DNA from 3 places in the Streptomyces sp. NBC_00670 genome. Region 2 is predicted to be linked to each of the others. Evidence: riboswitches for the same ligand, from Rfam matches in the RefSeq annotation. Region 2 holds a riboswitch; each other region holds the start of a gene.
The links. Region 2 has a riboswitch for cyclic di-AMP ahead of OIE12_RS28230 (M23 family metallopeptidase). Riboswitches for the same ligand answer to the same signal wherever they lie in the genome.

Region 1 (7,101 bases), 2.1 Mb from region 2:
CACGCTCGCCGCGGTCTTCGGCGGTCACGACACCGGCCGCGCCTGGCCCCGTCCCGACCACGGCGAACCCCCCTCCATCCTGCTCGTCGGCCGTACGCACGCCACGGGGCTGGACGCCGTGACGAACACCCTCGACATCTTCCGCCGCGGCGACGCCCCGCCCGGCCTCGACCTCGACGCCGTCGTCCTCGTCGCCGACGCACCGGGCCGGCTCCCGCGCCCGCTCGCCCAGCGGGTCAAGGCGATCGACGCGGTGATCGACGTCTACCGCGTGCCGTGGGTGACGGCCTGGCGCACCAACGACCTGACCGGCCGCCCCCCACGCGAATGCGACCCCCTCGCCCGCCTCACCGGTCACCACGGCCCGCCCTCCGCCCCCCGCTGACCGGCCGCGCCCCCACGGCCGGTGGCAGGCCGTGAGCAAGGGGGAGCTGCTCAGGGGTGCTCAGGAAATGCCCCGGCCTGCCACCGGAACCCAGACCTAGGCCGTGATGTCCTTGGCCGTGAAACGGGCCCAGGCGGCCGAGCCGAAGACCGCGCCGTACAGGGCCTGGAGGCCGAGGTTGTGGAGGAGGTCGTCCCAGTAGACGGGGTCCCGCATCAGGTCCGCGAAGGACAGCCAGTAGTGGGAGAGCAGGTACGGCTGTATCGCGTGGAGCTGGGGTATCTGGTCGAGGATCTGCACGGTGATCAGCAGCCCGACCGTCGTAGCCATCGCCGCGATGCCGCTGTTGGTGAGGGTGGAGACGAACAGGCCGAGGGCCGCCACGCCGATCAGTGAGGCGGCGACGACGAGTGCGATGAGCAGTGCCCGCACGAGTCCGTCGCCGAAACTTATGCGGGTGCCGGAGATGGTGGTCAGCTCGCCCAGCGGAAACAGCAGCGCGCCGACCGCGAGTGCCGAGAGGGCCACGGCCAGGGTGGCGGCCAGGCAGAACGCCAGCACCGTCGCGTATTTGGTGAGCAGCAGCCGGGTGCGGCCGGCCGGGGCGACCAGGAGGTAGCGCAGGGTGCCGGCGTTCGCCTCGCCCGCGAGTGCGTCGCCCGCGACGACGCCGACGGCCATCGGCAGGAAGAAGGGGAGCGTCGCGGCGAGTGCGGTGAACACCAGGAACAGGCCGTTGTTGGTGATCTGCGCGAGGAACGCCGGGCCGCCCCCGCCCGTGCCGGAGCCGTCGCTCGTCTCGATCTTCACGGCGACCCCGACGAGCACCGGCACCGCGACCAGCACACCCAGCAGGGCGCGCGTGCGCCAGCGGCGGAAGGTGAGGGCCAGCTCGCTGCGGAACAGGCCGAGGGACCACAGCGGGCTCGGCCGCCCCGTCGGAGTGGAGGAGGAGGCGGCGCCCCGTACCGGAGCGGCCTCCGGCGCCGCCGGGTCCGTCGTCTCAGCCCGCGACATCGAAGCCCTCCCCCGTCAGCGCCACGAACGCGTCCTCCAGCGAGGCCCGTTCCACGGCGAAGCCCCGTACGCGCACCCCGGCCGCCACCAAGGCGGCGTTGAGGTCGGCGAGTTCGCCCTCCGGCGGCTCCCCGGTGACCCGGTCCTCGGCCAGTACGACGTCGTCCACGCCCTGTTCCTTCAGTACCCGGGCCGCGTCCGCCGCGTCCGGGGTGGTCACCACCAGCCGCCCCCGTGCACCCGCCGCCAGTTCGGCCACCGGGCCCTGGGTGAGGAGCCGTCCCCGGGCCATCACGGCCACGTGGGTGCAGACCTGCTCGATCTCGTCCAGCAGATGGGAGGAGAGGAAGACGGTGGTGCCGTCGGAGGCCAACTCCCTGACCAGGGTGCGGATCTCGCGCATGCCCTGGGGGTCGAGGCCGTTGGTCGGCTCGTCCAGGACGAGCAGCCGGCGCGGCTGGAGCAGGGCCGCGGCGAGGCCCAGCCGCTGCTTCATGCCGAGCGAGTACGCCCTCGCCTTCTTCCCGGCGGCCGCGGTCAGCCCGACCCGGTCGAGGGCCGCCCCCACCCGGGCCCGCCGGGTGCGCGGGTCGGCGGTGGGGTCGGCGGCGTCGTACCGCAGGAGGTTGTCGCGCCCGGAGAGGAATCCGTACAGCGCCGGGCCCTCGATGAGCGCGCCGACGTGCGGGAGCACGGCGCGGCCCGCGCGGGGCATGGGCCGACCGAGCACGTGCGCCGTGCCGGAGGTGGGCTCGATGAGGCCCATCAGCATCCGGATCGTCGTCGTCTTGCCGGAGCCGTTGGGTCCGAGGAAGCCGAAGACGCTGCCCGCCGGGACGGTCAGGTCGAGACCGTCCACGGCGAGCTGCCCGCCGCGGTACCGCTTGGTGAGCGCACGGGTGGCGATGACCGCGCCCGCACCGACATCGGCTGCCACGTCATCGGCTGCCGCGTCGTCGGCCCCCGCCTGCTGCCCCTTCGCGGCGGACGGTTGCTCCATGCGCTCCCCCACTCGTGCCGTACGGTCCGCTCCGGGCGGACCCCGTTCCTACTTGGCGGCGTCGGCCGCCTTCACCAGCGCGTCCTTCGTGACGGCACCCGCGTAGACCCTGCCGTCGTCGGTCATCAGCGCGTTGACCAGGCGGGTCGAGAAGACCGTGCCGGAGCCGAACTTGCCGGTCACCTTGTCCCCGAAGGAGCCCAGAAGGCCGGAGGCCGCGCTGTCGTCGGCCGGACCCGAGCCGTGCGAGGAGTCCGAGGGCATGCTCTCGTCGCCGCCGAACTCGGCTATCGCCGTCCAGCCCTCGCCGATCGTCCTGGCCCCCTCCGTGCTGGTGAGGCCGCCGAGTCCGGCGAGGCCGCCGCCCATCGCGCCGCCCGGGGCCCTGCGGGACTCCGGCTTCTTGGCGTCGTCCTCCTCGGTGACCTTGGTGCCCTTGGGCGGGGTGAAGTCGAACGTCGAGGCGGCCGGCCGGTCGAAGCTCACCTTGGTGAAGCCCGCGTCCACCACGGCCGCGCCGCCCGAGGACGGGGTGAGCGTGAACTTCAGCGGCAGCCCGGTGCGCGCGTCCACCGCGATGCTGATCGCGCCCACCGTCGAACCGGACTTCTCCGGCTTGACCAGGAGCTTGTAGGCGTCCCGGCCGGCGACGCGGACGGTGCCGTCGACCGTGACGGACGTCGTGCCGTCGGCGGCCTTCAGGACCTGCTCGGCGAGGGCCTTGGGAGTGACGGACAGCTCGTCGGACCCGGCGCCGTGGTGCTTGCCGCCGTCCTTCCCGCTCTTGCCGTCCTTCGCGCCGCTCGGCTCCTCGGCGTGGTAGGCCTGGTTGGAGGCGCTGTCGTACGCCCACACCTCGTCGCCGTTGTGGATGACGCTGTACTCGGCGGCCTTCTCGACGATGGACAGCTTGTGCTTGTCCGGGCCGTTCACGGCCACGCGCAGGGTGTGCGTGCCGCTCGCGAGTTCCGTCAGCTTCGAGGAGGGGTCGGCGGTGGAATCGCCGCCCTGCGGCGAGGCGCCGGAGAGCAGGCCGCTCTCCAGGCCGCCCAGGTCCGGCAGGCCCAGGTCGGTGGTGATCTTGACCGTGCCGGAGAGCTGGTCCACGTCCGACGCGGCGATCTTCTCGAGGAGTTTCTGCGCGCTGATCTTCGGCAGGTCGGGGTCACCGGAGTCGGCGAGCGCCGGGACGAGCCCGATCGTCGCCGCCGCCACCCCCACCACCGCGACCGGCACGACGTACCGCGTGGCCCTGCGCCGCGCTCCGCCCGCGTCGCCGGCGCTGCCGCCCGGGTGCTCGCCCGGGCTTCCGCCGGGAGTGATGTCGTCGGTTCCGTACGGTGCCATGTGTGCCTTACCTCCGTCGTCGGCGGCGGCGTGCCGTGCTCGCGCTCCCTCGGCGCGCTCCCCTCGGCTCTCGGTTCGCGCTCGAGCCGGGACTTCCCACCCCGTGCCGCCATTGTCACCCGAAGTCCGGGGAGGTGGTCCTCTCCATATGACCAAAAAGTCCGCGACGAGGCGTCAACCCCCGGAGCCAACTCCGCGTACTCCTGCGGTATGACACGAGGGTGGAAAGCGTCCACCCACCCGTAGGGGAAGAGGGGACCGACGGCCGGACAGAACAGCGGGGACCCGCGGCGTCACCCGGCCCGGTGCACCACCAGTTCGCACATCTCCGTGAGCGCCGTCTTCGCCGCGCACTCCGGCAGCGGGGCCAGCGCGGAGCGCGCCTCCTCCGCGTACCGCACCGTGTCCCGTCGCGCCTGTTCGAGCGCCGGGTGCTCGCGCAGCAGCTCCAGCGCCTCGGTGAGCCGGGCGTCGTCGCTCAGGTCGGAGTCGAGCAGCGCGCACAGGGCCGCGTCCTCCGGCAGCCCGAGCCGCTCGGCCCGCTCGCGCAGCCGCAGCACCGGCAGCGTGGGGATGCCCTCCCGCAGGTCGGTGCCCGGCGTCTTGCCGGACTCACGGGAGTCGGAGGCGATGTCGAGCACGTCGTCGGCGAGCTGGAAGGCGACACCGAGCCGCTCCCCGTACTGCGTGAGCACGTCCACGACCGTCTCGTCGGCGCCGGACATCATCGCGCCGAACCGGCAGGCCACCGCGACCAGCGAGCCGGTCTTGCCGGCCAGCACGTCGAGGTAGTGGTCGACGGGGTCCCGGCCGTCGCGCGGCCCGGCGGTCTCCAGGATCTGCCCGGTGACCAGCCGTTCGAACGCCTCCGCCTGGATGCGGACCGCCTCGGGGCCGAGGTCGGCCAGCATGTGGGAGGCGCGGGAGAAGAGGAAGTCGCCGGTGAGGACCGCGACCGAGTTGCCCCAGCGGGTGTTCGCGCTGTCCACCCCGCGCCGCACCTCGGCCTCGTCCATGACGTCGTCGTGGTAGAGCGTGGCCAGGTGGGTGAGCTCGACCACGACCGCCGAGGGCACGATCCCCGGCGCGTAGGGGTCGCCGAACTGGGCCGCCAGCATCACCAGCAGCGGCCGGAACCGCTTCCCGCCCGCGCGGACGAGGTGCTGGGCGGCCTCCGTGATGAAGGGGACCTCGCTCTTGGTGGCTTCGAGCAGGCCCTCCTCGACAGCCGTCAGACCGACCTGGACATCGGCTTCCAGAGCCTGGTCCCGCACGCTCAGCCCGAATGGCCCGACGACGGTCACGAGGGGTCTCCTGTCTGCTGGTGTCTGGTGACGGTTACACGGTTTGTCGATAGGTCGCTGCCCTCACTCAAGTCAGCGTATCCGGTCATGTTTCGATCACCACGAGCGCCCATGGTTCCAGGCCGGGACGTATCGGATCAGAGACGGCATGTTCGTGATCGGGTGATACGCGCAGTTATTTAGTGACACACGCATGATCACACCACGGTGCTTCCCCCGGCGGATCCCTCCGTCGCCGCCCGAACGGCACCGGGACCTCCCGCGCGGCCGACTTGCGGACATTCGAACCTTTCCGCACCATACGCCCGGCTCGTCCGGCCAGTGAGTTGGGTCACGCGCCACCCCTGCCGTGCGCGGACAACCGGAAGCACACATTCCCCTTACCCGGATACCCAGTTGGACTCCACGGCCCACAAAGGATCAACGACCCAAAACACCCACCACAAGATCAACCGGGGAGAACCGCGTTTTCGTCACTTGTTCCCCACAGGTTCTCTCGCATAGCTTCCTCCCCGATCCGGACGGAACGCCGAGTCCTGCCGCCGCCCGGAGCACCCATTCACCCATCTCGCACGGCAGGAGCGGGGGACCCAGGTAAGTCGCCGGTCCGGGCCAAGTCCCGGCACGGCTAGGGGTGAAGCCGGATCCGCACTCGCGTGCGGACCGGCCGGGCACCTCCCAGCCCGAACCCGACAGCTCACCTCGCAGGCGACGGAGAGGACATCCGCCATGCCCCGCTTCGCCCTGCCCGGCTTCCGCCTGCCCACCCGCGCCGTGATCGCCGCCGGCACCGGTGCCGCCGCCCTCGCCCTGCCGCTGTTCGGCGCGACCCAGGCGTCCGCCGCCACGACCACGGCGACCACCACCGCGGCCACGACCACCACGGCCGCCTACACCAACAACCTGGACGGCTGGATCCAGCAGTCCCTGGCGATCATGGCCCAGAACGGCATCCCCGGCAGCTACGACGGCATCCACCGCAACGTCATGCGCGAGTCCTCGGGCAACCCGCTCGCCGTGAACAACTGGGACTCCAACGCCGCGGCGGGCACCCCGTCCAAGGGCCTGCTCCAGATCATCGACCCGACGTTCCTCGCCTACCACGTGCCCGGCACCGCGCTCGACCCGTTCGACCCGGTCGCCAACATCACCGCGGCCTGCAACTACGCGGCCGCGCGCTACGGCTCGATCGACAACGTGTACGGCGCGTACTGAGCCGACCGCCTCCCAGGGGCACGACCGCCCCCAGGGGTCCGGCCGCCCGGGCGAGGGTCCGTACGGGCCTCAGCCCCGGTCCGGGAAGAGGCGTTCGAGGACGACGGCGATGCCGTCGTCCTCGTTCGACGCCGTGACCTCGTCGGCGACCGCCTTGAGTTCGGGATGGGCGTTGGCCATGGCCACGCCGTGGGCCGCCCAGTCGAACATGGGGATGTCGTTGGGCATGTCCCCGAAGGCGAGGGTCCCGGCCGGGGACAGCCCCAGCCGCTCGGCCGCCAGCGCGAGCCCGGTCGCCTTGGTCACGCCGCATGGCTGGAGTTCGACGGTCCCCGGCCCCGACATGGTGACCGTGGCCAGTGAACCGACCGCCCCCCGGGCCGCCGCCGCCAGTTCGTCGTCGGTGAGGAAGGGGTGGCGCAGCAGCACCTTGCTGATCGGCTCCGCCCACAGGTCGTCGCGCCGGCCGACCCGTACGGCCGGCAGCGTGGGGTGCGGCATGAGGTAGCCGGGCTCGATCAGCGTCAGCCCGTCCGCACCGTCCTGGTCGACGGCGGCGTACACCTCGCCGACCTCGGCCTCCACCTTGCCGAGCGCGGTCTCTGCCAGCTCCCGGTCCAGCGTGACGGACCACAGCAGCCGGTCCGCGCCGGCGTCGTACAACTGCGCGCCCTGTCCGCACACCGCGAGCCCCCGCCCGCCCAGGTCCTCCAGGAGCGGGCGCACCCTCGGCGCCGGCCGCCCCGTCACCACCAGATGTGTCGCCCCGGCCGCGGCCACCCGCGCGAGCGCGGCGAGGGACCGGTCGGAGAGCGTGTCGTCGCCGCGCAGCA
Region 2 (7,101 bases):
CGGCGGCGCGGTATCTGCCGGCCGGCCGGGGCGACGAGGTGGGCGGGGACTGGTACGACGTCATCCCGCTCTCCGGCGACCGGGTCGCCATGGTGATCGGCGACGTCATGGGGCACGGCATCACCGAGGCCGCCACCATGGGCCGGCTGCGCACGGCCGTGCGCACCCTGGCCGACCTGGACATGGACCCCGACGAGCTGCTGACCCACCTCAGCGAGATCGTCGGCGACCTCGGCTACGACTACTACGCGACCTGTCTGTACGCGGTGTTCGACCCGGTCACCCGGATCTGCTCGTACGCGCTCGCCGGTCATCTGCCGCCGGTCCTGGTCCACCCCGACGGCACGGTCCACTCCCCCGACGTCGACATCGACCCGCCCCTGGGCGCCGCCGACCCGCCGTTCGACGTGCACGAGCTGCGACTGCCGGACGAGAGCCTGCTGGTGTTCTGCACCGACGGGCTGGTCGAGTCCCCGGACCGGGACGCCGACCAGGGGATGGCGCTGCTGCGCCAGACCCTGGCCTCGGCGGTGGCCCGTACGGGGTACTTCGCCCCGCGGGAGGCCGGAACCCCGGGGGCGGGCACCGCCGACCGGCTGGACGAGCTGTGCGACCTCGTCGTCTCGACGCTCCTGCCGGACCACGCGGGCATCAACGACGACGCGGCCCTGCTGATCGCCCACACCCGCTCCACCCCCGCCGGCAATGTCGCCTCGTGCAGCCTCCCCGAGGACCCCCGGGCGGCCGGCCAGGCCCGGGAGTACGTGCGCAGCCAGCTCGACGTCTGGGGCCTCGACGACCTGGTGATGAGTACGGAGCTGCTGGTCAGCGAGCTGATCGGCAACGTCGTACGGCACGCCGGGGGACCGATCCGGCTCCGTCTGATGCGCAGCCGGTCCCTGATCTGCGAGGTCTACGACGGCAGCCTCACCACACCCCGCATCCGCCGCGTCGGCCAGACCGACGAGGGCGGCCGCGGCCTGCACCTGGTGGCCGCCCTGTCCCGCCGCTGGGGCACCCGCTTCCTGGCCGACGGCAAATGCATCTGGACGGAACAGGACCTGCCGGGACCGCCGGAGGCCCACTGACCACGCCCACGGACCGCACTTCCGTCACTGCCACCGCGGTGGCAGTGACGGAAGACGCGGAGGTTACTTCTCGATCCGCTCGCGCACCGCGGCGGCGGTCGCCTGGTGGCCGGCCGCGTTGGGGTGGGCGGAGCCGGGGGTCACCGGCAGCAGCGGGTTGATCCACCGCGTGGACTCGGGCCGGCACATGTCCTTGCCCTCGAACGCCTTGGACGTGTCGACGAAGTCGGCGTGCCGGGCGACCGCCGACGCCTCCAGCAGGGAGTTCAGCCGGTCGGTGGTCTGGTGGAGCCAGGTGACGTCGCCCTTGGCCAGCGGCACGGAGGAACCGCAGCCGCTTCCCTCGGCGGGGAACGGGTTGGGGTAGCCGACCACGACGACGCGGGCCTCGGGGCTGCGCTGCTCGATGTCCGCGACCGTCTCGGGCAGCCGGTCGGCCAGCTTGGTGAAGGCGGCCTCCACGTCACCGGAGACCTTGTCGCGGCAGGGAGCCCCTTCCTTGGTGACGAGTCCGGCCAGCACGCACTGGACGATTACGTCGGTGAAGCCGAGGTCGTTGCCGCCGAGCGTGACGGTCACCAGGTCGGTGTCCTGGGTGAGGGCGTCGAGCTGGGGTGCGGCCGAGCCGTCGCTGTCGCGCAGCGAGTCGGTGGTGGCCCCGCTGCAGGTGACGTCCGCGAACACCTCCGGCTCGAACGTGCCGGCCAGCAGCGAGGGGTAACTGCCCTTGCCGCGCTCGCAGTCCGCGTCGGTCTGTTCGGCCAGCCCGGTACCGGCGGCGTAGGAGTCACCGAGCGCGACGTAGTGCTTGTAGTTCCCCTGGGCCAAGTCGCCGGCCGCCGAGGCCGGGGCGGCCCCGCAGGTCAGCAGCGAGGCCGCGGCCGCGGTGACGGCGAGCGCGGCCATCCCCGCGCGGGCGTTCGGGAGTGGACGGAGATGAACCATGTGGTCCCCTTGAGACGGAGAGGGGCCGGCCGCAACGCCGGCCTGCCCCGTGCGCGGCGTCGCGCACGGGCATGTCGTCCGTCCAGACGGTGAGGGACCCCTTCCGGTTCACTCCGCGGCGGCACCAGAGGATCTCAACTCCCTTGCGGCGAGGCGGAGATCAGGCCTGGGTCAGCGCCCACCCGCGAGGTCGAGGTCCTCCTTCGTCGTCCCGGCCGCGCCCTCGATGTTCCGCGGGCGGCGCCACGGGCGCGGGATCGGGCGGGACACCGCCCGCCACCACGTCTCCACCGGCAGCTCCCCCGCCGGTTCGAAGGGCTCGCCCGGCCGGGGGAAGGCCACCGCCTGCCCCGCCTCCCCGGCGGCGTCCCTCGTCCACTCGGCCGGCTCGGCCCACGGGTGCGGTGCCAGGTTGAACGTGCCCCAGTGGATCGGCAGCAGTACTCCGCCCGGAGCGCCGCCCTGCAGGTCGAGGTGGGCGCGGACGGCCTCCTCGGGGGTCATGTGGATGTCCGGCCACATGTCGCTGTAGGCGCCGAGCTGGATCATCGTCGCGTCGAACGGGCCGTGTTCCGTGCCGATGTCCTTGAAGCCGAAGAAGTAGCCGGTGTCGCCGCTGTGGTAGATCCGGTGGTTCTCGCCCGCGACCACCCAGGACGCCCACAGGGTGTGCTGCCTGTTGCGGATGCCCCGGCCGCAGAAGTGGCGGGCGGGGGTGGCGGTCAGGGTGAGGCCGCCGATCTTCGCCGACTCGTTCCAGTCCAGCTCGCGCAGCCGGTCCGGGGAGACGCCCCAGCGTTCCAGGTGGGCGCCGACGCCGAGCGGCACCGCGAAGAGCGTGTCCGTGCCGGCCAGGGCCTTGATCGTGGGCAGGTCGAGGTGGTCGTAGTGGTCGTGCGAGATGACGACGACGTCGACCGGGCCGAGCGCGGCCAGCGGCAGCGGGACGGGGTGCAGCCGCTTGGGGCCGACGAAGTCGAACGGCGAGCAGCGCTTGCCCCACACCGGGTCGAACAGCACGCGGTGGCCGTCGATCTCGGCGAGGATGCTGGAGTGGCCCGTCCAGGTGAGCCGGAGGCCGGTCTTCGGGGGGCGGGCGAGGTCGGCGACGGTCGTGGCGTGCACGGGGATCGTGCCGGTGGGGGCGCGGCGGGCGCGGGAGTCCTTCTGGAAGTACTGCCTGGCCATGTCCAGGGCGGAGGCGCCGGACTCGCGGGTGCGGGTGCCGTCGGGGTTGACGAAGACGCCGCCGGAGAAGTTCGGGGAGCGGCGGATGCGGGCCATGCGCTCGCCCGTCGGGTCCGCGCCGAAGGAAAGGGGCCGTATCGGGCGCGGCCCGGGGGTGGGGGTACGTAGGCCGGTCACGGCGTCTCCTGTGGGGTACGTGGGGCGGTTCGTTCTCCGCGTCAACGGTTGTGGGGCGGCTGTGGGTTCCCGTGGGGGCGGGTGCGGCGGGGATTGTTCTCGCCCCCGCCGCCCCTGCCCTTCCCGCCCCCGGACCCCCAAGAGATTGCGCTCACGCGGCGGAGCCGCACATTGACACAGCCCCGCGCCCCTTGTTCAGACCGCCGTCCCGATCCGCATCCTGATGTCCTCGGGGGACAGGGGGCCCTTGGCCACCGCCTGGTCTCCGGAGGACTGGCCGCGCAGGCGGCGGCCTATCCACGGCACGAGATGCTCCCGCGCCCAGTGGATGTCGTCGCGGCGGATCTCCAGCGTGCCGCGCGGCGGCAGCGGCGGCCAGGGTTGGTCGGGGTCGGCCGGGACGTCGAGGCCGAGCAACTGGCCGGCGCGCAGCGCGACCCGGGTGTGGCCCTCGGGCGAGAGGTGCAGCCGGTCGGTGTCCCAGGCCCGGCGGTCCTGCACCGTCCGCAGCGACCACAGGTCGAGCACGGGGCAGCCGTACCGGTCGGCGATGGCCCGCACATGCCCGTTGTACGTCGCGATCTTGCCGCGCAGATGCTTGAGGACGGGGACGCCGCGGGTGTCGAAGCCGGTGGTGACCATCACCGTGCCGATCGTGCCGGTGAGGCGGGCCACCGCGCGTTCGAACCGTTCGGCGACCTCGTCCGGGTCGGTGCCGGGCCGGATGATGTCGTTGCCGCCCGCGCAGAAGGAGACCAGGTCGGGGGCGAGCGCCAGGGCCCGCGGGAGCTGGTCCGCGACGATCTGGTCGAGCAGCTTCCCGCGTACGGCGAGGTTGGTGTACCGGAAGTCGCCCTCGGGCCGCCGGTCGGCGAGGAGGACCGCGAAACGGTCGGCCCAGCCGACGAAGGCCCCGTCCGGGCCGGGGTCGCCGACGCCTTCGGTGAAGCTGTCCCCCACCGCCACGTACGACCCGATCACTGATCTGTTGTCACTCTTCGAATCGTCTGCCACGTCGGCCCATCCTTCCTCCTGGGATGTGAGCTACGCGACCGTAGGGAGGGGTTGACGGGCGGTGAGATACCCCACGGGTCAAGGCTTGGTCAACAGCGGAATAAGCCCTGATCCTGGTCCTGGTCCTGGTCCTGGTCCTGGTCCGGTGGAGTGTCCGGACACGGCCGAAGGCCGGACCCCGGGGATCGGGGGGTCCGGCCTTCGGGGAGGCGGGGGCCGTCAGACGGTGACGCCGTGGGCGCGCAGGTAGGCGACCGGGTCCACGTCCGAGCCGTAGTCCGGGGTGGTGCGGATCTCGAAGTGCAGGTGCGGCCCGGTGACGTTGCCGGTGGCACCGGAGAGGCCGAGCTGCTGGCCCTCGGTCACGGTCTGGCCGGCCGAGACGGAGAGCTGCGAGAGGTGGGCGTACTGGGCGTAGTAGCCGTCGGCGAGCTTCAGGACGACCTGGTTGCCGTACGCGCCGCCCCAGCCGGCGGAGACGACGGTGGCGTTGGCTATGGCCTTGACGCTGGTGCCGGTCGGGACCACGAAGTCGGTGCCGGTGTGGTAGCCGCTGGACCACATGCTGCCCGCGGTGTGGTAGGCGGTGCCGACGGTGGCGCCCTGGACCGGGAGCGTGTAGCCGGAGCCGCTGCTCGCGGCGGGCTTCGCGGCGGCGGAGTCGTCCTTGGCGGCGGACTGACTGCCCTGGGCGGCCTCGGACTTCTGCGCGGTACCGGACTTCTCGGCGGGCGCGGACTTCTCGGCGGAGCCGCTCTCGGCCGGGGACTCGTCCGAGGAGGAGCTGCCGGCGTGCGCGGGGGCCTTGGCGCCCAGCGTGAGCTTCAGGCCGGGGTGGATGAGCGACGGGTCGCTGCCGACGGCCTCGCGGTTGTCGTCGTAGAGCTTGTGCCAGCCGCCGGCGACGTGCTGCTCACCGGCGATCTTGGCGAGCCAGTCGCCGGACTTCACGGTGTAGGTCCGCGCGGCGTCCTCGTGCGCGCTCGCGGCGACGGAGGTGGCGGCGTGCTCGGGCGCGGCGGCCGGGGTGGCGGCGTGGGCGCCGGTGGCGCTCAAGAGGGGCAGCGCGAGCGCGGCGCCTCCGGTTCCGGCGGCGGCGAGGGTCGTGGTGATGAACCGGGCCTTGGTACGGCGGTGCTTACCCTTCGCGGGCATGTCGAATTCCTCTCCGGCGCCTGCGAGGTGAGCTGTCGGGTGCGAGCTGGAGATGCCCGGCCGCGCACTGTGCGCGGCTTTACCCCGAGCCTGTTCCGGAAGACCGGCCCAGGCGATGTACCTGTGGGTCCCCCGCTCCTGCCAGTACGGGTGGGTGAGTGCGGATTCCGGGCGGCGGCAGGATTCGGCGTTCCGCTCGGAACGTTGGGGAACGTAAGCGAAATGGCGCCGCGACCACAAGCTTTGGCTTTCCCCGGCACCGCTTTCCCTTGATCGATTCACAGAATTCACAGCACGGCACAGGAATGATCGATCTTCCCTTCCCGCCGAATTCCCCGACAGAACAGGTGAATTACGTGAACATGATGCTCGACGCCCCGTCACGAATATGACCCTGCTCACGCGTCACTCGTCGACGTAGCGCATTACCGGGCCAGTTGGACTGAAGGAGTCAATTCGGACAGAAAGGTCCGGATGGGGATTGGCCGGATAATCGAGTCGCCCGTTTCGCGGCATTCACGGTGGTACGGGGCACGGGTGGGATGTGTGTACGGAGCACGGTTGCCGGGGGCATCCGTGCCGTATCGTCGTCGGCGAACGCGCCCCGCCGACGAGCCGCGTCGGCGGACGGATGGGAGGAGCACCCGTGACACAGCAGGTCCCGTCGACCGAACCCGAGCTGGCCGGAGTGCGCAACTTCCGCGATCTGGGCGGGCTGCCGACCGCGGACGGCCGGCGCGTGGCCTACGGCAGGCTGTTCCGCAGCGGCCACCTCGCCCATGCGACGGCCGAGGACGCGGTCTTCCTCGCCTCCCTGAACCTGCGCACGGTCTTCGACTTCCGCAACGCCGCGGACCACAAGCTGGAGGGCCCGGACGTCGAGCTGCCGGGGGTGCGCAACGTCGGCCTGCCGCTGTCCGACCCGGCCGACGGGGCGGAGTTCTGGCGGCTGGTGCGCGAGGGTGACCTGGAGCAGCTGCGGGAACTGCTGTCCGACGGCCGGGCCGAGGCACGCATGCTCACCTCGTACCGGGCGATCGTGCGCGGGCGTACGGCGGAGCACGCGCGCGTGCTGGGCGCGCTGGCCGACGGCGGCGCGCCCGCGCTGATGCACTGTTCGGCGGGGAAGGACCGGGCGGGGCTGTCGATCGCCGTGACGCTGCTCGCGCTGGGCGTGGAGCGGGACGCGATCGTCGCCGACTATCTGGAGTCCAACGCGAAGCACCGCCGGTACAAGGTGCGGCGCAGCGCGTCCTCGGGGGACGCGTACTCCCCCGAGGTGATGGAGCTGCTCGCTCCGCTGTTCGACGCGCGTGCCGAGTACCTCCAGGCGGCGTTCGCCACGATCGAGGAGACCTGGGGCGGGGTGGACGCCTATCTGGAGCAGGGGCTCGGGGTCACCCCCGAGGTGCGCGCACGGCTACGCGAGCACCTGCTGGACTGAGGGCTTCCGGGGCAGCGGCTACTTGGCGCCCACCTCGAACAGCAGCCAGATGAACGCGGCGAAGAGGTGCCCGACGGCCAGGTACACGAG
Region 3 (7,101 bases), 760 kb from region 2:
CATCGAGGCGGCCGTCGACGAGGAGCTCGCCCGGTTCGCCGAGGAGGGCCCCACCGCCGAGGAGATGGAGCGCGCCCAGGCGCAGCTGGAGCGCGAGTGGCTGGACCGGCTCGGCACGGTCGCCGGCCGCGCCGACGAACTGTGCCGGTACGCCGTCCTGTTCGGCGACCCGCAGCTCGCCCTGACGGCCGTCACGCGTGTCCTGGAGGTCACCCCCGAGGAGGTCCGGGACATCGCCCGGGCCCGGCTGCGGCCCGACAACCGCGCGGTGCTCGTCTACGAGCCGGTCGCGCCCGAGGAGCCCGAGGCCGCCGAGGCCGCCGAAGTCACCGACGAGAACGAGGAGTCGGCGAAGTGACCGAGCTCGCGACCATGGAGTTCCACCCGCAGCCCCGGGCCGGCGAGGCGAAGCCCTGGGCGTTCCCCGCGCCCGAGCGCGGCACCCTGGACAACGGCCTGACGCTGCTGCGCTGCCACCGCCCCGGCCAGCAGGTCGTCGCCGTCGAGGTGCTCCTCGACGCGCCCCTGGAGGCCGAACCGCAGGCCCAGGAGGGTGTCGCCACCATCATGGCGCGCGCCTTCTCCGAGGGCACCGACAAGCACTCCGCGGAGGAGTTCGCCGCCGAGCTGGAGCGCTGCGGCGCCACCCTTGACGCGCACGCCGACCACCCCGGTGTACGGCTCTCCCTGGAGGTGCCCGTCTCGCGGCTCGCCAAGGCGCTCGGCCTGCTCGCCGACGCGCTGCGCGCCCCCGCGTTCGACGACGGCGAGATCGAGCGCCTGGTGCGCAACCGGCTCGACGAGATCCCGCACGAGACCGCCAACCCGGCCCGTCGCGCCGCCAAGGAGCTGTCCCGGCAGCTCTTCCCGGCGGACTCCCGCATGTCCCGGCCCCGTCAGGGCACCGAGGAGAGCGTCGAGGCCATCGACGCGGCGGCCGTACGCGCGTTCTACGAGCGGCACGTACGGCCCGCCACCGCCACCGCGGTGGTCGTCGGCGACCTCACCGGCGTCGACCTGGACGCGCTCCTCGCCGACACGCTCGGCGCGTGGACGGGCGCGCCCGGGCAGCCGCGTCCGGTGCCCCCGGTGACCGCCGACGACACCGGCCGCGTGATCGTCGTGCACCGCCCCGGAGCCGTCCAGACGCAGCTCCTCATCGGCCGCGTCGGCGCCGACCGGCACGACCGCGTGTGGCCCGCCCAGGTGCTCGGCACGTACTGCCTCGGCGGCACCCTCACCTCGCGGCTGGACCGCGTGCTGCGCGAGGAGAAGGGCTACACCTACGGTGTGCGCGCGTTCGGCCAGGTGCTGCGTTCCGCGCCCGACGGCAGCGGCGCCGCGATGCTCGCCATCAGCGGTTCCGTCGACACCCCGAACACCGGCCCCGCCCTCGACGACCTGTGGAAGGTGCTGCGCACCCTCGCCGCCGAGGGGCTGACCGACGCCGAGCGCGATGTCGCCGTGCAGAACCTGGTGGGCGTCGCCCCGCTGAAGTTCGAGACCGCGGCCGCCGTCGCGAGCTCGCTCGCCGACCAGGTCGAGCAGCACCTGCCGGACGACTACCAGGCGACGCTGTATCAGCAGCTCGCCGCCACCGGCACGGTGGAGGCGACGGCCGCCGTCGTCAACGCCTTCCCGGTGGACCGTCTGGTGACGATCCTGGTGGGCGACGCCGAGCAGATCGCGGAGCCCGTACGCGCCCTGGGGATCGGCGAAGTCACCGTGGTGGCCGCCGAGTAGCACGGGCGGCGCGCGGGGGCGTGGACGAGGCCCTGGTGACTCCCCGGACGTCACCAGGGCCTCCCGCGCCCCCGGTCCGGCCCGCCGACGGCGGGTGTTTGTCCGTATTGCCACAGAGGGTGGCGCTTCCGCGGTGTGGGATACGCAACAAAACCGTTACCTCGTTTGCCCGTTGAAACGGCGCCCGCTTAGCGTCTTCCCGGCTGTCCGTCAGGCAGCGCGCCGCATCCGCGGCAGCGGACAGTCATCGCCGAGTCCCCGTACGGCGCGAGCCAGGGGAGCCGGGGACCCACGTCCCTGGGGTGAATCGGACGCCCCCACAGGGTGTCCGTAGGAGACCTTCCTGCTCCGAACCCGTCAGCTAACCCGGTAGGCGAGAAGGAAGGAAAGGACGACCCCTTACATGGCGTTCACCCGCGCCCCCGGGAAGCACCGCCGTGCCGATCGCACGAAGCGCACGACGACCGGCGCCGTGGGCGTCGCGGCGCTCGCCACCACCGGCGTCGTCGGCACCCTGGCCGCTCCCGCGTTCGCCGCGGAGCCCGCCGCCTCCGTCGACCAGACCGGGCTCCTGCGGGCCGCCGGCATCGGCGAGAGCGTCGCCGCGCGGATCGACGCCCAGGCCCTCGCCCAGGAGAAGGCGGCCGCGCGCAAGGCGGCCGAGGAGGCCGCGCGCAAGGAGGCCGCCGCGCAGGCGGAGCGGGCCCGCGACGCGAAGGAGCGCGCCGCCCGCGAGGCCGAGCGCAAGCGGCTGAACACCTTCGTCGCGCCGATCTCGGGCTCCTACGTCTCCACCGGCTACCAGGCCAGCAGCTCCCTGTGGTCCTCCGGCACCCACACCGGCATCGACTTCCACGCCGCCACCGGCACCTCCGTGCACGCCGTCGGCTCCGGCACCGTCGTGGAGACCGGCTGGGGCGGGGCCTACGGCAACCAGATCGTCCTCAAGATGGCCGACGGCACCTACACCCAGTACGGCCACCTGTCGTCCATCGGCGTCACGGTGGGCCAGCAGGTCACCCCCGGGCAGCAGATCGCCCTGTCCGGCGCGACCGGCAACGTCACCGGCCCGCATCTGCACTTCGAGGCCCGTACGAGCCCGGAGTACGGCTCCGACATCGACCCGGTGGCGTACCTGCGCGCCCACGGCGTCAACGTCTGAAGCACCCGCGTCGGCGCACCCGCGCACCGGCCGACGCCCCCCGAACCGTCGTCGACGGCCCCGGCCCCCGAAGCCGGGGCCGTTCTCGTTCCGTCCGGGCATTTCGTCCCGGCCGTTGTCCAAAAAAGAACCATGAATTCCGGCCCGCCGTCGGAAATCCCTCTCCGCTGCAATAGAGTCGGTCGGGCAATGCGCCGGCCGACGGCGCTTCGCACGGAAATCGAGGCGGAGGTCGGACATGCGTATTCCGGCGCACTCGGTATGCGCGGCGATCCGCGAGGACATCGTCGCCGGCGTCCACGCGCGCGGCAGCCGGCTCACCGAGGAGGTCCTCGCCCGCCGCTACGGCGTCTCCCGCGTCCCCGTGCGCGAGGCGCTGCGCACGCTGGAGGCCGAGGGCTTCGTCGTCACCCGGCGGCACGCGGGCGCGTGCGTGGCCGAGCCCACCGGGCAGGAGGCCGCCGACCTGCTGGAGATGCACGTCCTGCTGGAACCGCTCGGCGCCGCCCGGGCCGCCCAGCGGCGCACGGAGGCCCATCTGAAGGTGCTGCGCGGCCTGGTCAGGCTCGGCCGGGAACGGGCAGGGCAGGGCAGCAGCGACGACCTGCGCTCCCTGGACGGCTGGTTCCACGACACGCTCGCGCAGGCCGCCGGGAGCCCGGCGCTGAGCACCACGCTGGCCCAGCTGCGGCACAAGATCGCATGGATGTACGTCACCGGGACACCGGCCGACCCCGTGGCGGACTGGGCGGAACGCGGCGGCATCGTCGACGCGATCGCCCGGGGCGACGACGCCCGCGCCCACATCCTCGCCGCACAGCACACCCAACGGACGACCACGTCCCACCGGCTGCGGCCCGTCGGCGCGGACATGGGTGTGAGGAATCCGCAACAAGCCGTAAACATCGCGGGCCCGCAGAATTAACAGGGGTGCCGTATACAAAGGAGAGTGGACGCGGGGAAGTGCGGACCCCGTTTTCCTTTTCGCTGCTCGTCATCCTGTGCGTCCACGCCGGAGAATTCACGGACGGACGGGTGGAAAGCAGAAAGCCGCGTCGCCCCCGGGGGCGACGCGGCTTTCTGCGCCGGAATGAACCGCCGCCCCGCACAGGAGCGGACGGCTCAGACCGTCTCCGGCAGTTCCTCCAGGCCGTCGGCGACCAGCTTGGCCAGGCGGTCCAGGGCCGCGTCCGCGCCCTCGGCGTCGGAGGCGAGGACGACCTCCTCGCCGCCCTGGACGCCCAGGCCGAGCACGGCCAGCATCGAGCCGGCGTTGACGGGGGCGCTGCCCGCCTTGGCGATCGTCACGGGGACGCCGGAGGCGGTGGCCGCCCGGACGAAGATGGAGGCGGGGCGGGCGTGGAGGCCCTCGGCCCAGCCGATGTTGACGCGGCGCTCAGCCATGGTGATGCTGCCCTTCAGGTGTGCCAGGTTGTCTAGACCAGTGTTCCACAACGCCGGTCCGGGGTGTGCGGTCGGCTCCGATGGACGCCGGTGTCGGACCCGCGCCGTACGCTGGGCCCCATGCAGATCCCGTCGGACCGGCACGAGTACCCCGCCCACTGGGAGGCCGACGTGGTGCTGCGCGACGGCGGCACCGCGCGGATCCGGCCCATCACGGCCGACGACGCCGAGCGCCTCGTCAGCTTCTACGAACAGGTGTCCGACGAGTCGAAGTACTACCGCTTCTTCGCGCCGTACCCGCGGCTGTCCGCCAAGGACGTCCACCGCTTCACGCACCACGACTTCGTGGACCGGGTGGGGCTCGCGGCCACGGTCGGCGGCGAGTTCATCGCCACCGTACGGTACGACCGCATCGACGCCGACGGCCTGCCCGCCACCGGCCCGGCCGACGAGGCCGAGGTCGCCTTCCTGGTGCAGGACGCGCACCAGGGGAGGGGTGTCGCCTCCGCGCTCCTGGAGCACGTCGCGGCCGTCGCCCGCGAGCGCGGCATCCGCCGCTTCGCCGCCGAGGTGCTCCCCGCCAACACCAAGATGATCAAGGTGTTCACGGACGCCGGGTACACCCAGAAACGCAGCTTCGAGGACGGCGTCGTCCGACTGGAGTTCGACCTGGAGCCGACGGACCGCTCGCTGGCCGTGCAGCGCGCCCGGGAGCAGCGCGCCGAGGCGCGCTCCGTGCACCGGCTGCTCGCCCCCGGCTCGGTCGCGGTCGTCGGCGTCGGCCGGGCGCCCGGCGGGGTGGGCCGCAGCGTGCTCGGCAACCTCAGGGACGCCGGTTTCACCGGCCGGCTGCACGCGGTCAACAAGGCGTTCGCCGACGACCTCGAGGACGTCGACGGAGTGCCCGCGCACCGCTCCGTGCGCGAGATCGACGGCCCGGTCGACCTCGCCGTCGTCGCCGTCTCCGCCGAACGGGTCCCCGAGGTGGTCGCCGAGTGCGGCGAGCACGGCGTGCAGGGCCTCGTCGTCCTCTCCGCCGGGTACGCCGAGAGCGGCGCGCAGGGGCGCGAACGGCAGCGCGCGCTGGTGCGCCAGGCGCGGACGTACGGCATGCGCATCGTCGGCCCGAACGCCTTCGGCATCGTCAACACCGCGCCCGCCGTCCGGCTCAACGCCTCCCTCGCGCCCGAGATGCCGCGGCCCGGCCGGATCGGCATGTTCGCCCAGTCCGGCGCCATCGGCATCGCCCTGCTCGCCCGGCTGCACCGGCGCGGCGGCGGGGTCACCGGGGTGACGGACGTGCCGGGTGCGCATGCGAACGGCGTCACCGGCGTCACCGGTGTGAGCGGTGTTACTGGCGTCACCGGTGTGAGCGGCGTCACCGGTGTTACCGGTGTTTCAACGTTTGTCTCCGCCGGCAACCGCGCGGACGTCTCCGGCAACGACGTGCTCCAGTACTGGTACGACGACCCGGACACCGACGTCGCCCTCATGTACCTGGAGACCATCGGCAACCCCCGCAAGTTCACCCGGCTCGCCCGCCGCACCGCCGCCGTCAAACCCCTGGTCGTCGTCCAGGGCGCCCGGCACGGCGGCACCCCGACGGGGCACGCCGTACGGGGCACCCGGCTGCCGCACGCCACGGTCTCCGCGCTGCTGCGGCAGGCCGGGGTCATCCGGGTCGACACCATCACCGAACTGGTCGACGCCGGCCTGCTGCTCGCCCGGCAGCCGCTCCCGGCCGGCCCCCGGGTGGCCATCCTCGGCAACTCCGAGTCACTGGGGCTGCTGACGTACGACGCCTGCCTGGCCGAGGGGTTGCGCCCGCTGCCGCCGCTGGATCTGACGACGGGCGCGAGCGCGGAGGACTTCCACGCCGCGCTGACCCGCGCGCTGGCCGACCCCGCGTGCGACGCCGTGGTCGTCACGGCGATCCCGGCGGTGGGGGAGGGCGCGGCGGCGGACGCCGCGCTGGCCGAGGCGCTGCGCTCCGCGGCGACGGAGGCGCCCGCGAAGCCGGTCCTGGTGGTCCACGTGGAACTCGGAGGTCTGGCCGAGGCCCTGTCGGCGGCGGCCAGCACGGGCCCGCAGCCGCCCGGCCCCCCGGCCCCGCCGCAGCCGCAGGACCGTACGTCGTCCGCTTCCACACCGCAGCCCCCCACGCCCGCACCACAGAACCCCACCCCCGCCCCACAGGAACCCGCGGCCCCACCCACCGCCCCCCGCCTCATCCCCGCCTACCCCGCCGCCGAGCGAGCCGTCCGCGCACTCGCGGAAGCCGTGCGGTACGCGCAGTGGCGGCGCGAGTCGGCCGAGCCGGGCAAGGTGCCCGAGTACGACGACATCGACGAGAAGGGCGCCGCCCGCCTCATCGACCGATGGCTCACCGGCGGCCAGGGCCTCACCCTCGGCCCCGACCGCACCTGCGACCTGCTCGCCGCCTACGGCATCCACGTGCACCGCGCGCTGCCCGCCCCCACCCCCGGCACCGCCGCCGAGGCCGCCCGGACGCTCGGCTACCCCGTCGCCCTCAAGGCCACCGCCCCCCACCTGCGCCATCGCGCCGACCTCGGCGGCGTCCGCCTCGACCTCGCCGACGAGAGCCAGCTGCGCCGCGCCTACACCGAGCTGACCGAACTGTTCGGCGGCCCCGAGGAGCTGCGCCCCGTGGTGCAGGGCATGGCACCGCGCGGCGTCGACACCGTCGTACGGGCGGTGATCGACCCCGCCGCCGGCGCCGTCCTGTCCTTCGGGCTCGCCGGGGCCGCCTCGCAGCTCCTCGGCGACACCGC

Region 1: another riboswitch for cyclic di-AMP. It lies ahead of OIE12_RS18975 (transglycosylase SLT domain-containing protein); the one in region 2 lies ahead of OIE12_RS28230 (M23 family metallopeptidase).
Region 3: another riboswitch for cyclic di-AMP. It lies ahead of OIE12_RS25045 (M23 family metallopeptidase); the one in region 2 lies ahead of OIE12_RS28230 (M23 family metallopeptidase).

The regions. Positions count from the first base shown of each region.
Region 1 is NZ_CP109017.1:4,276,555-4,283,655, reverse strand. Features, by position in the region: gene OIE12_RS19000 (DUF6668 family protein) at 1-385, shown strand, start outside; gene OIE12_RS18995 (ABC transporter permease) at 482-1,402, opposite strand; gene OIE12_RS18990 (ABC transporter ATP-binding protein) at 1,389-2,402, opposite strand; gene OIE12_RS18985 (LolA family protein) at 2,451-3,749, opposite strand; gene OIE12_RS18980 (polyprenyl synthetase family protein) at 4,043-5,053, opposite strand; cyclic di-AMP (ydaO/yuaA leader) riboswitch at 5,604-5,777, shown strand; gene OIE12_RS18975 (transglycosylase SLT domain-containing protein) at 5,783-6,268, shown strand; gene OIE12_RS18970 (HAD family hydrolase) at 6,338-7,101, opposite strand, start outside.
Region 2 is NZ_CP109017.1:6,403,111-6,410,211, reverse strand. Features, by position in the region: gene OIE12_RS28250 (SpoIIE family protein phosphatase) at 1-1,088, shown strand, start outside; gene OIE12_RS28245 (SGNH/GDSL hydrolase family protein) at 1,152-2,033, opposite strand; gene OIE12_RS28240 (MBL fold metallo-hydrolase) at 2,205-3,398, opposite strand; gene OIE12_RS28235 (SGNH/GDSL hydrolase family protein) at 3,594-4,379, opposite strand; gene OIE12_RS28230 (M23 family metallopeptidase) at 4,632-5,567, opposite strand; cyclic di-AMP (ydaO/yuaA leader) riboswitch at 5,572-5,734, opposite strand; gene OIE12_RS28225 (tyrosine-protein phosphatase) at 6,214-7,011, shown strand; gene OIE12_RS28220 (DUF6126 family protein) at 7,030-7,101, opposite strand, start outside.
Region 3 is NZ_CP109017.1:5,640,777-5,647,877, forward strand. Features, by position in the region: gene OIE12_RS25035 (M16 family metallopeptidase) at 1-358, shown strand, start outside; gene OIE12_RS25040 (M16 family metallopeptidase) at 355-1,743, shown strand; cyclic di-AMP (ydaO/yuaA leader) riboswitch at 1,982-2,133, shown strand; gene OIE12_RS25045 (M23 family metallopeptidase) at 2,147-2,905, shown strand; gene OIE12_RS25050 (GntR family transcriptional regulator) at 3,144-3,830, shown strand; gene OIE12_RS25055 (HPr family phosphocarrier protein) at 4,028-4,309, opposite strand; gene OIE12_RS25060 (bifunctional acetate--CoA ligase family protein/GNAT family N-acetyltransferase) at 4,430-7,101, shown strand, end outside.